3 regions of the Rhizobium sp. 01T437 genome follow, and region 2 is predicted to be linked to each of the others. Evidence: riboswitches for the same ligand, from Rfam matches in the RefSeq annotation. Region 2 holds a riboswitch; each other region holds the start of a gene.

Region 1 (4,149 bases), on a different contig from region 2:
CCGGAAAGCTGCTCACCGAAATACTGCACCATGTCGTTGCGTTCGAATTCACCGTGGACGAGCACGTCCAGGCCGATCTCCTCCTGCCAGCGGATCGCCGCTTCGGTCTCCTTTTTCAGGAAGGCATCGTAGTCCGCCTCGCTGATCGTGCCCTTGGCGAAAGCGGAGCGGGACTTTCGAACATCTGATGTCTGCGGGAAGGAGCCGATCGTCGTCGTCGGGAACAGCGGCAGGCGAAGCTTACGCTCCTGCAGTCCGGTCCGCTCGGCAAAATCGCTGCTGCGTGTCTTCATCGCCTCGTCGATCGCGGCAACCCGCTGTCTGACCTTCAGATCATGTACGCGCGTAGATGCGGCGCGCGATGCAACGGCCCGCGAGGCTGCCGCAATCACCTGAGAGGCCTTGCCGGCATCGCCGAGCGCTGCGAGCTCATCGAGCTTCTGGGCAGCGAAGGCGAGCCATGATTTCAGCTCACCATCCAGCCCGCTCTCCAGTTCCAAATCGATCGGCACGTGCAGCAACGAACAGGACGGCGCGATCTGTAGCCGGTCCGCACCAAAGTGCTCGACAAGCGGCTCGATCCTTTTCCGGATCGCCACAAGGTCTGCCTTCCAGATATTGCGCCCGTCAATGACGCCAAGCGAAAATGTCAGATCGCTGGGTGTCTTGAGAAGGGCATCGATCTGCTGTGAAGCGCGAACGAGATCGACATGCAGGCCGGCAACCGGCAGCGAGAGCGCCGTCGGCAGATTGTCGCCGATCTCGCCGAAATAGGTGGCGAGCATGATCTTCAGGTCGGGCACCAATTCATGCAGCGCACGGTAGGTATGCTGCAGTGCTGCCTGCTCTTCCTGTGAAAGATCGAGCCCGAAGCAAGGTTCGTCGATCTGCACCCAGTCGGCACCGGCTGCACGAAGTTCTGCCAGTACTTTTGCATAAACAGGTAACAAGCGTGCAAGCAGGTCGAGCGGCGCAAAACCTTCTTCGCTTCCCTTGGCGAGTTTCAGGAAGGTGACCGGACCCAGGATGACTGGCCGGGTGTCGATGCCAAGTGTCTTGGCCTCGATGAAGGCATCAAGTGGCTTGTTCGCCGTCAGGGCGAAGGTCTGATCCGGGCCGAGTTCCGGCACCATGTAGTGGTAGTTCGTGTCGAACCATTTTGTCATTTCCAGCGCCGGCACGCCATGCCCGTGATGGTGCTGATGGCCGCAATCGGCATGCGCCTCTTCGCCGGTGGAGCCGCGCGCCATCGCGAAATAGGTGTCGAGAGAAACTTGCCCGCCCTTCCAGCCATAGGCGGCGGGAATGGCACCGACCATGACCGCCGTATCGAGCACATGGTCGTAAAATGAGAAATCGTTGGAAGGGATGATATCGATCCCCTTCTGCTTCTGCAGGAGCCAGCTTTCCGCCCGCAGCCGCTTGCCGACATCGAGAAGCGCGCCGGCATCGGATTTGCCGGCCCAGTAACTTTCCAATGCGAATTTGAGTTCGCGATGCTTTCCGATCCTGGGAAAGCCGAGATTTGCAGTCTTGATAGTCATTTTCCTTACCCCGAAGGTTATGGGCAAGGCTGCGGCACGACGCATCGACGAGATCCGGCCATGGGAATGCCGTCTCGCGCAAAGCGGCACACCGGGACACCCCGCCCGTGGACGTTATCTATCGCGGCAGGTCTCCTGGCTTGCGGGTCATCGACATCGTCCAGTCTTCCCGGGCGTCTTCCCAGTGACGTCGAAGGACGGTGTCTCTCCGCTTACAGTTGCGGGGGCAGCTTCGGTCTTGGCAATGGCCGCACCGAATTCCCTCTTAGCTTGGGATCAACAGATCCCAAGAACCAACGATGGGGCAAGCATGCACCTGCCGCATCGCAACGTCAAGATGATATAAAGAAATCTTTATGTCTTTATCTGAAGAAGCCGAAGCGCATTCATCGTCACCAGCACGGTCGCACCCGTATCGGCGAGGATCGCCGGCCACAGGCCGGTAATGCCGATGATGGTGGTGACCAGGAACACGGCCTTCAGCCCGAGCGCGATGGTGATGTTCTGGAAGATATTGCGCATCGTCCGCTTCGAAAGGTCGATCATCCGGGCTACGTCGCCGACACGCCCATGAAGCACAGCCGCATCCGCCGTTTCCAGCGCCACGTCGGTGCCTCCACCCATGGCGATGCCGACATCGGCAGCGGCAAGTGCCGGCGCGTCATTAATGCCGTCACCCACCTTGGCAACGAACAGACCTTCCTTCTTCAGTTCGCCAACAATGCGCTGTTTGTCCTGCGGCAGGAGTTCGCCGCGCCAGTCGATGCCGAGATCGCCGGCAACGGCTGCCGCCGTGCGCTTGTTGTCGCCGGTCAGCATGATGGCGCGCACGCCCGCTGCCTTCAGCGTTGCAAGCCCGCTCTTTGCGTCTTCACGAGGCTCGTCGCGCATAGCAATGAGACCGGCAGCGACACCATTGACGAGCAGTACCGAGACGCTCTTGCCCGCGCCGTTCAGCACCGCGACCTGTTCGTCCTGTTCCGCATTCAGCGCCCCGCGCTCGCGCGCAGCCGGCGGTGACAGGAGATCGAGCGTCTCCCCACCCACCTTGCCGGTCATGCCCTTGCCGGGCAGCGCTTCGACTTCGAAAGCTGGCGGCACGGGTACGCCATCGGCCTTGGCGCGATTAAGGATCGCAAGCGCCAGCGGATGGCTGGAGCCTTGCTCCAGAACAGCAGCGCGCGAAAGCACTTCTGCCTCGGTGCGTCCATAGGAAATGACATCGGTGACTTGCGGCTTGCCCTCGGTCAACGTGCCGGTCTTGTCGAAGGCAACGGCCGTCACCTTACCGAGCGATTCCAAAACCGCTCCGCCCTTCATCAGCAGACCGCGGCGCGCACCCGCCGAAAGCGAGGCGGCAATCGCCGCCGGCGTGGAAATGACCAGCGCACAGGGGCAGCCGATCAGCAGGATTGCGAGACCCTTGTAGACCCATTCGCCCCATGCCCCGCCCATCAGCAGCGGCGGCAAAACGGCGACCAGAGCCGCCACGACGACGACACCAGGCGTATAGTAGCGGGAGAAGCGGTCGATGAAACGCTCCGTCGGCGCCTTCGATTCCTGTGCCTCCTCCACCAGCTTGACGACGCGGGCAATCGTATTGTCCTCGGCAGCGGCCGTGACACGCACACGCAATGCGGCATCGCCATTGACCGTGCCGGCGAAAACCGTCTCGCCTGCCCCCTTACGCACCGGCGTGCTTTCGCCCGTCACCGGCGCCTCATCGATAGCGCTCTCACCAGAAACAATTGTACCGTCGGCGGAAATCCGGTCTCCCGGCCGCACGAGAATGACGGAACCGACGGAAAGCGTCTCGGCCGGTACTTCCTTCACCTCGCCACCCGTCTCGAGCAGAGCGTTCTTCGGCACCAGCGTCGTCAGTGACTGGATGCTGGCGCGCGCCTTGCCGGCAGCCACTCCTTCCAGCAACTCGCCGACGAGGAACAGGAAGACGACCGTCGCCGCCTCTTCGCCAGCATTGATGATGACGGCGCCGACAGCGGCAATCGTCATCAGCATTTCGATCGAAAAGGGCGTGCCGGAAAGTGCGGCCATCACCGCACGGCGCGCGATCGGCACCAGCCCGACCAGCATGGCAACGATGAAGGCATAGGAAGCGATCGATGGCACCAGATGGCCGAGCACATAGGCGGCAACGAGTGCGAGGCCGGAAAGGATCGTCAACCGGCCCTTCTTGCTCTGCCACCAGGGACCGGTCATCGGCCCATGATCATGGCCGTGCAGCCCCTCGACCTCCTCGGCGCCGTGCGAATGATCGAGACCGGAATGATCATGACCAGCATGATCGTGATGGTCGTGATCATGATGCTCATGCCCATGGTGATTATGGTCGTGATGCGCATGATCATGGCCGGTCTTGCTCTCGCGAGCAGGTGCGTTGCCCGTGAGCGGAGCAACCGAATAGCCGAGGCCGGTCACCCTCTTCTCGATCGCTTTGAGATCGCTGCTGCCATCGTGGCGCACCGTCATCGTACCTGCTGTCACCGACACGGAGACGTCTTCGACTCCGAGCACGCGCCTGACGGCCGTATCGATTTTCGTTGCGCAGGCGGCGCAATCCATGCCGCCAACCCGGTACCGTGCC
Region 2 (4,149 bases):
GCCGTTGACGATGACGGTATTGCCGGCGGCATAGGTGACCTTGTCGACTGATATGCTCATGCGCTTCTCCGCACGCGATAGAGGATGATGGCGAAGGCCGGTGCGCCGAAGAGCGCGGTGACGACGCCGATCGGCAGGATCTGCTGTGGGATGATGATGCGCGAGACGATGTCGGCGCCGACCATGAAGATCGCCCCGCCGAGCGCTGTCGCCGGCAGCAGGCGGCCATGTGCGGGGCCGACGAGGAAACGGGCGGCATGGGGAATGACGAGGCCGACGAAGCCGATGGAACCAATCATGCTGACCACGCCTGCCGTCATCGCCGCGGTGACGCCGAGCAGGGTGAACTGCACGCGGCGCACGGCGATGCCGAGGGAGGCTGCGGCATCCGTGCCGAAGGCGAAGGCATCGAGGGCGCGCACATGGGCCAGGCAGACGACGAAGCCGATGAGTGCGACCGGCACGGAGAGATAGACATCCGGCCAGCGTACGCCGGAAAGCGAGCCGAGCAGCCAGAAGAGCACGCCGCGCGCCTGTTCGGCATTGGCCGAGGTCGTGACGATATAGGAGGTCAGCGCATTGAAGAGCTGCGAGCCCGCCACGCCGCAGAGAATGATGCGCTCACTGGTGCCGCCCGCACCGGCCGCCAGAATGCCGACCAGAAGAAAGGCGATCACGGCGCCGATGAAGGCGCCGCCGGAGAGGCTGAGCACGCCAGAACCGAGGCCCAGGATCATGACGCAGACGGCGCCGGTGGAGGCACCGGCGGAAATGCCGAGCACATAGGGTTCGGCGAGCGGATTGCGCAGCAGCGCCTGCAGCACCGTGCCGCAAAGCGCCAGCGACGCGCCGGCGCTCGCCGCCACCAGCGCGCGGCTGAGGCGGTAATCCCAGATGATGCCCTGATGGATGCGGCTGAGCTCGAATGCCGTGCCGAACAGGCGGTTGGAGACCGCCTTTGCCGTGGTGGCGAGCGGGATCGATATCTCGCCGATCGAGACGGCAAGGCTGACCATCAGCCCGAGCAGGAGGAAGGCGGCGATGGTGAGCGCGGCAAGCGCCCACCATTTCCTCTGTGGCAAGGCAGCCTGGCTCACTGCGCCAGACCGGAGGCAGCGATGCCCTTTGCCAGGATTTCGATACCGTCGATCGTTCGGATCGTCGGGTTCATCGACTGCGCGTCCATCATGATGAAGCGCCTGTTCTTGACGGCATCGAGCTCCTTGGTGACAGGATCATTTTCCAGGAAATCCACCTTCACCTTCGGGTCGTCTGCGGCATAGCGGCGGCGGTCCATGGTGGCGATGACGATGACGGCGGGATTGGCCTGCGCAATCGTTTCCCAGCCGACGAGGGGCCATTCTTCCTCAGTCGTCACGACGTTCTTGGCGCCGAGCGTCTTCAGGATATAGGCCGGCGCGCTGTTCTTGCCGGCGATGAAGGCATCGCCCTTGACCTCCTTGCTGGAGAACCAGAAGACGACAGGCAGGTTCTTGGCGGCAGCACCTGAAACGGAGGCGACGGCTGCGGCCCCGCGCTTCTTCAGGTCGGCGATCAGCGCATCGCCTCGGTCCTTCACGTCGAAGATCTCGGAGAGTTCGGCAATTTCCTGATAGATCAGGTCCATCGTGAACAGCTCCCTGCGCACGCCGTCGCCGCCATCGGTGTTGATCTTGGCGACGCAATCGGCAGGCGCGACATAGGTGTTGATGCCGAGATCCCCAAATTGCTCGCGCTTGCCGACGGAGCCTTGCGTGCCGACATGCCATTCGAATTCGGCGGCCACCAGATCGGGCTCGGCACCGACGACGGATTCGAAGCTCGGATCGTTGTCGGCCAGCCGTTTGATCTTGCTGTTGGCCTCGGCATATTGCGGCAGGACCGGGCCGACCCAGACGGCCGTTCCGGCGATCTTGTCGGCAAGGCCGAGCGAGAAGAGCACTTCGGTCATGCCCTGGCCGATCGAAACGATCTTGGCCGGCGCCTTTTCGAAAGTGACCTGCTGGCCGCAATTGCTGAGGGTAAGGGGATATTGGGTGGCGGCGAAGGCGGGTGCTGCAAGGCCGGCCAAGCAAAAGCCGGCGAGCCCGAGCGCAAGGGAAAAGCCTGATACTATCTGGCGCATTGGAAACTCTCGATCGGAAGGAAAAGGGCTAGCGGACGCCGGCGCGCGCAGATGCGGGAGCCAAGCGTGGAGGGAGGGCTAGCGGCGGGTGGTCCAATCGGGACGGATCGCGTGCGGCAAGCGGCAGGAAATAAGGTCAATCATATCTGCTCCTTGTCCAGGCATCCCCGCCCGGCTGATTGGATCGTGATTGACGGCAGGTCTCCTGACTCGCGGATGTCAGCCGGTCATCTGCCTTCCCGCGCTTTCGCGCAGTGGCACTTGGAGTGACCAGCTCGCCGGTGATTTCCGGGAATGAACGACGAGGCATTCATTCCTGACATAACCGGCAATCCGCTTACAGTTGCGGGGGCAGCCACGGTCTTGGTCCCTTTTGGGTCGTCCGCACCGTGTTCCCTATTAATCCCCTCGAAGTTCTCCTCGGGGAACCGTCTCCTCGACTTAGGACGCCGCCATAGGCGACGTCAAGCGCGTCAGCGAGAACTATTGTTTGCGATGGGAGGGCGTCGGTTCCGCAAATCCGGAATGACAGAGATTTTACCTCATGCTAATGTAGAATACACTGATTGGTGGAGGAGCAACCATGAGTATTTTCGACGGTTTAGGCGGCGTTCTTTCTGATGTGCTTGCCGGCAGGCAAGTCGATTACGTCGCGGTTGCAACCAGATTATTCGACAATGCCGGCGGTCTGCAGGGCATTGTTTCCCAGCTCAATTCGGCGGGGCTCGGTCAGCAGGTTTCATCCTGGATCGGCACCGGCCACAATCTCCCGGTATCGGCAGAACAGATCGAGGCAGCCTTGTCCTCCGATCAGCTGCGCGACCTTGCTGCCAAGTTCGGCGTCAATACCGACGAGGTATCCAAGCTGCTCGCCGAGCATCTGCCGCAAGCGGTCGATGCAGCAACGCCCAATGGGACCGTTTCTTAAGCCTGGAAGATGCGGGGCCACGAAGATGCGCGGCCCCGATGACGTGCGTGCCTTGACTGCCCCCAACCGAGGATATCCCATGATTGCGAGATTGCTTGTGCCCGCTTCCGCCGGAGCGTTGATTGCCGCCGCCTTCTTCGTTTCTCCGGCCTCCGCGCTGACCATGAAGGAATGCAGCGCCAAATATCAGACGGCCAAGGCCGATGGTTCGGCCAAGGACATGAAGTGGAACGATTTCCGGGCGAAATTCTGCGGCGCGGATGCAGCCGCCGAAGATGCCGCCGATGACAAGGCAGTGGCCGCAACCACGGACAAGGAGCCCGCAAAGCCGACGGTCAAGGCACCCAAGGGTGTGACCATGCCGAAGGCGATCGACAAGAAATACGCCAGCGAGACGCCCGCCAAGGGCCGGCTGCATACCTGCGTCGACAGCTATCATGCCAACAAGGATGCCGGCACGCTCAACGATCTGAAATGGATCCAGAAGGGCGGCGGTTACTGGAGCCTGTGCAACACGGCGCTGAAGGCCGGTGGCTGAGACGCAGGCTGGCGGGTGGCGGCCGATGATTATTGCGGCACCGCCTCCGCCATTTCTTCGCGATCCTGCAGGATGCGGTCGAGCAGGCCCCATTCCAGGGCCTCCTGCGCCGTCATGAAGCGATCGCGATCCATGGCCGTCTCGAACTCGTCATAGGATCGGCCGCAATGTTCGGCGTAGAGCCGCGTCATGAGTTGTTTCGTCTTCCTGATTTCCTCGGCATGGATCAGCATGTCGGACGCCTGGCCCTGGAAGCCGCCGAGGGGCTGGTGGATGAGGATGCTGGCATTCGGAAGGGCATACCGCTCTCCCGGCTGGCCGGCCATCAGCAGGAAGGAGCCCATCGAGCGGGCCGTTCCCATGCAAAGCGTGTGCACCGGCGCGCGGATGAAACGCATCGTGTCGTACATGGCAAAACCGCTGGTCACGACGCCGCCCGGTGAATTGATGTAGAGATTGATCGGCTTCTTGGGATTTTCGGCTTCGAGGAACAGAAGCTGGGCGCAGACAAGGGCGGAGACCGTATCGTTGATCTCGCCGTTCAGAAAGATGATCCGC
Region 3 (4,149 bases), on a different contig from region 2:
TTTCCGGAGGGCAGAGCCCGCAGCATGGCCTTCGGCTGGTGGGGCATCATCTTCGGCATCGGCCTCGGCTTTGGCCCGATCATCGGTGTCGCGATCGTAGCAGCCGCCGGCTGGCAATGGGTCTTCCTCATCCATGCCGTGCTGGCAGCCGTGACGGTGGCCCTCGCCGCAACGGGCGTTGAGGAATCGCGTGACCCTGCTGCAGGACGGCTCGATATCGCCGGCATCGCCACCCTTTCGCTGGCGGTCTTCTGCCTCGCCTTCTTCATCACCCAGGGTCCGGCTCTCGGTTTTGCCAGCCCTGCCGCGCTTGCCATTATCGGACTTTCCGCGGCAAGCCTCGTCGCCTTCATCTTCGCCGAGAGGCTGAACCCGCGACCGATGTTCGATGCCTCGGTCTTCGGCATCCGCGCCTTCTCGGGCGCCATCATCGGCTCGGCCGCCATGAATATCAGCTTCTGGCCCTTCATGATCTATCTGCCGATCTGGTATGAAGCCGGTCTCGGTTATGGCAGCGTGGCCGCGGGTTTGGCGCTGCTTGCCTATACGCTGCCGACGCTCGTCGTACCGCCGCTCGCCGAACGGCTCATGCTGCGCTACCGGCCGGGCATCATCATTCCCGGCGGCCTTTTTGCCATCGGGCTAGGCTTCCTGCTGATGAAGTCAGGCAGTGCTGCCGCCGCGCCAAGCTGGCTGACGATGCTGCCCGGCGCGCTGCTTGCCGGCATCGGGCTTGGCTTCACCAACACTCCGGTCACCAATACCACGACAGGCGCCGTCTCCAGCGATCGCGCCGGCATGGCCTCCGGCATCGACATGAGCGCCCGGATGATCTCACTCGCCATCAACATCGCCGTCATGGGCTTCATCCTGTTCAGCGGCGTGCTCTCCCATCTCAAGAGCACCTTGCCAACCTCGACGGATGCCGGCGACCTGCGCCTGCTCGCCGAACGGATCTCCGCCGGCAACATCGCCTCCCTGCCAGACATTCCGGCCGGGACGGTGCATGATGCGCTGGTCGCTGGCTTCGGTGGCGTCATGCTCTATGGCGCGATCGGCGTCTGGCTTCTCGCCGCCGCAAGCTTCCTCGTCTTCGCCCATTGGAAGACACCGGCCTGTGCCAAGGATTGCGGCACCCAGCCGGCAGAATGATGCACACCCGCGCCGGCTCAGACCGGCGCGGCCTCGTTTTCCACATGCCCCCAGCCGTTATGGAAAACCAGCTCTTCCAGCGCCATCCGCTGCCGCCAGCCTTTGACTGCCAGTTCCGGCTTATCATAGAGCCGGTCGACGAAGCCGGCGCAGAGCCAGGCGACGACCTCGATATGATCGGGAATGCCGAGGATCTCCTTCAGGTCACCCTCGCGAAAAATGCTGACCCAGCCGATGCCCACCCCTTCGGCTCGTGCCGCAAGCCACAGGTTCTGGATGGCGCAGACGGTGGAATAGCTGTCCATGCGCGGATTATGGGTGCGACCCAGCACCACGCTGCCGCTGCGGGTCGGATCGCAGGTCACGCAGATGCCGAGCGGCGCCTGGACGATGCCTTCGAGCTTCAGCGAACGATACTTTTCCTGCCGTTCGCCGTCGAACATGCGGGCCGCTTCCTCATTCGCCCTAAGGAAGGCATCGCGTACCCGCGCCCTCACCTCGACGCTCTTCACCAGAATGAAATTCCACGGCTGCATGAAGCCGACCGAGGGCGCGTGATGGGCCGCCGTCAAAAGCCGCGTCACCAGATCATCCGGCAAGGGATCGGGCAGGAACTGGCTGCGCACGTCGCGCCGCGTCATGATCGCGTGATAGACGGCCTCGCGTTCGGCCGCAGAAAAGCTGGATGCCGGGCAAACGGCATCATCAATGGGTCGCATCGTCAAATCCCCAACAACGCAACCGCCCGCCGTCCGCGCGGGTTGGGTCTATCTTGCCAGGCCGGTCTTCTGACTTGGCGTCATCCGCTTCCGCTGCCTTCCCGGCCTTGCGGCCAGTGGCATTCTATGCGGCAAGCGTCGGCCTTACAGCGTTGGGCACGTTCCGGTCTTGCACCGGATTCCCGATTCTCCCGCTTGGAAAGCGGGCACCTGACGGGCGATCTATGGCGCGGAAACGGCATGGCGGCAAGCTGCATGCGACATTCATTTCGTGGACAGGCTGAAAATGCTGGCCTAGAACGAAGCCCGAATCCGACCGACGCCGTTGGCGCCGTATTTTTTCTCATTGCCTTCCGGTTGCCCGTGTCCCGCCTAACGCCGATGATCCTTGCGGTCGCTCTGTTCATGGAACAGATGGATTCGACCGTGATCGCCACCAGCCTGCCGGCGATTGCCGCCGATATCGGCACCTCGCCGATTGCACTGAAGCTTGCGGTAACAAGCTACCTCGTGGCGCTGGCGATCTTCATTCCGATCAGCGGCTGGATGTCGGATCGCTTCGGCGCCCGCAACATTTTCCGCCTGGCGATAGCAGTCTTCATGATCGGCTCCGTCGCCTGCGCCTTCTCCAACTCCATCGCCGCCTTCGTCATTTCCCGCCTCATCCAGGGCGCCGGCGGCTCGATGATGACGCCGGTCGGGCGATTGCTGCTCGTGCGCGGAACGCCACGTCACCAGCTGGTGAATGCCATGGCATGGCTTACCATTCCGGCGCTGATTGGCCCGATCATGGGCCCGCCGATCGGCGGCTTCCTGACCACCTATCTCAGCTGGCACTGGATCTTCTGGATCAACGTGCCGATTGGCATTATCGGCATCATCCTCGTCAGCCGTTTCCTTCCGGCCGTCGAGCCGCGCAGCCCGAAGCCGATGGATTTTCCAGGATTCTTCCTGTCGGGCATCGGCTTTGCCGGTTTCGTGTTCGGCCTGTCGGTCATCAGCCTGCCCGCCGTTCCGGTCATTTACGGCTATATCACCGTCGCTGTCGGCGTCCTCTCCGGCGTCCTCTATTTCGTGCATGCCAAGCGCACGCCGCACCCGCTGCTCGATCCCAAGATGTTCCGCTATCCGATGTTCCGGGCGGCGATTCTCGGCGCCTCGAATTTCCGTATGGGCCTCGGCGCGCTGCCCTTCCTGATGCCGCTGATGCTGCAGCTCGGCTTCGGCCTGACGCCGCTGCAGTCAGGCTCGATTACCTTCATCAGCGCACTCGGCTCCATGGGCTCGAAATTCGCTGCGACCCGCACCTATAATGCTTTCGGCTTCCGCAACGTCATTGCGCTGACGACCTTCCTCGCCGCAATCTTCCTCGGCGTGAACGGCTTCTTCACCGCCGAAACGCCGATGTACATCATCATGGCTTGTCTTCTCGTTGGCGGTCTCCTTCGCTCCATGGCCTTTTCAGGCGTCAACGCCATGGCCTTCGGCGATGTGGACGAGGCAGACAGCAGCCAGGCGACGGCGATCAACGCGGTGGCACAGCGCATCTCCATGGCCATGGGCGTCGCGGTCGCCGGCACGATCCTGGAAATCTCCTCGAGCTTCCATGGCGGCAAGCTGCTGGTGTCGGACTTCCATATCGCCTTCTTCATCGTCGCGGCGATATCGGCCCTTGCCTGCATCACCTTCCTGCGCCTGCCCGCCAATGCCGGCGAGGAACTGACGACGCGCCGCCGCAAGAACAGGCATGCCGAGCCGGCAGAGCCGGAAGAGGCCCAGGGACAGGCATTGGCGGAAAGCCGATAAATCTTCACGGACCTGTCATTTTTCCTCACAGATTCCGCGTGACAATTCCGATCGGCATAGCTACATAAACGCCATGTCGATCTCGTCCGTTTACGCATCGCGATTTTATTCGTACCGCTGCTTCCAGCGGATGCGGGTCTGTGCGTAACCAAAACTAACGCGACGACAACCCGAACAGCCGCTAGTCAACCTGGCGGCTTTTTTGTTCCGCACGGTATGACCAAACAGGAGAGCATACCGTGACTGACACTATTGATGATCTTCGCATCGTCGAGATCACCCCGCTGACCAAGCCTGCCGATATCCTTTCGGAAATCCCGCGTGACCGCGCGGTGACCGAGACCGTGACCAGCACCCGCGACACGATCCATAACATCCTCACGGGTCAGGACGACCGCCAGCTCGTCATCATCGGCCCCTGCTCGATCCACGATCCGGCAGCCGCCCGCGAATACGCATCCCGCCTTGTCGA

The links. A riboswitch is a leader RNA that binds a small molecule or an ion and turns the genes downstream of it on or off. The one in region 2 is predicted to bind cobalamin.
Region 1: it holds a riboswitch for cobalamin, as region 2 does, so the genes downstream of both, metE (5-methyltetrahydropteroyltriglutamate--homocysteine S-methyltransferase) here and AC1DM5_RS32800 (ABC transporter substrate-binding protein) in region 2, are expected to answer to the same signal.
Region 3: it holds a riboswitch for cobalamin, as region 2 does, so the genes downstream of both, bluB (5,6-dimethylbenzimidazole synthase) here and AC1DM5_RS32800 (ABC transporter substrate-binding protein) in region 2, are expected to answer to the same signal.

Annotation. Positions count from the first base shown of each region.
Region 1 is NZ_JBFTPM010000004.1:420,522-424,670, forward strand. Features, by position in the region: gene metE (5-methyltetrahydropteroyltriglutamate--homocysteine S-methyltransferase) at 1-1,544, opposite strand, end outside; cobalamin riboswitch at 1,653-1,858, opposite strand; gene AC1DM5_RS10585 (heavy metal translocating P-type ATPase) at 1,899-4,149, opposite strand, start outside.
Region 2 is NZ_JBFTPM010000029.1:12,784-16,932, reverse strand. Features, by position in the region: gene AC1DM5_RS32810 (ABC transporter ATP-binding protein) at 1-60, opposite strand, end outside; gene AC1DM5_RS32805 (FecCD family ABC transporter permease) at 57-1,097, opposite strand; gene AC1DM5_RS32800 (ABC transporter substrate-binding protein) at 1,094-2,125, opposite strand; cobalamin riboswitch at 2,304-2,572, opposite strand; gene AC1DM5_RS32795 (YidB family protein) at 2,709-3,053, shown strand; gene AC1DM5_RS32790 (hypothetical protein) at 3,133-3,591, shown strand; gene AC1DM5_RS32785 (ATP-dependent Clp protease proteolytic subunit) at 3,621-4,149, opposite strand, start outside.
Region 3 is NZ_JBFTPM010000001.1:283,828-287,976, reverse strand. Features, by position in the region: gene AC1DM5_RS01555 (MFS transporter) at 1-1,152, shown strand, start outside; gene bluB (5,6-dimethylbenzimidazole synthase) at 1,170-1,871, opposite strand; cobalamin riboswitch at 1,914-2,100, opposite strand; gene AC1DM5_RS01545 (MFS transporter) at 2,253-3,677, shown strand; gene AC1DM5_RS01540 (3-deoxy-7-phosphoheptulonate synthase) at 3,917-4,149, shown strand, end outside.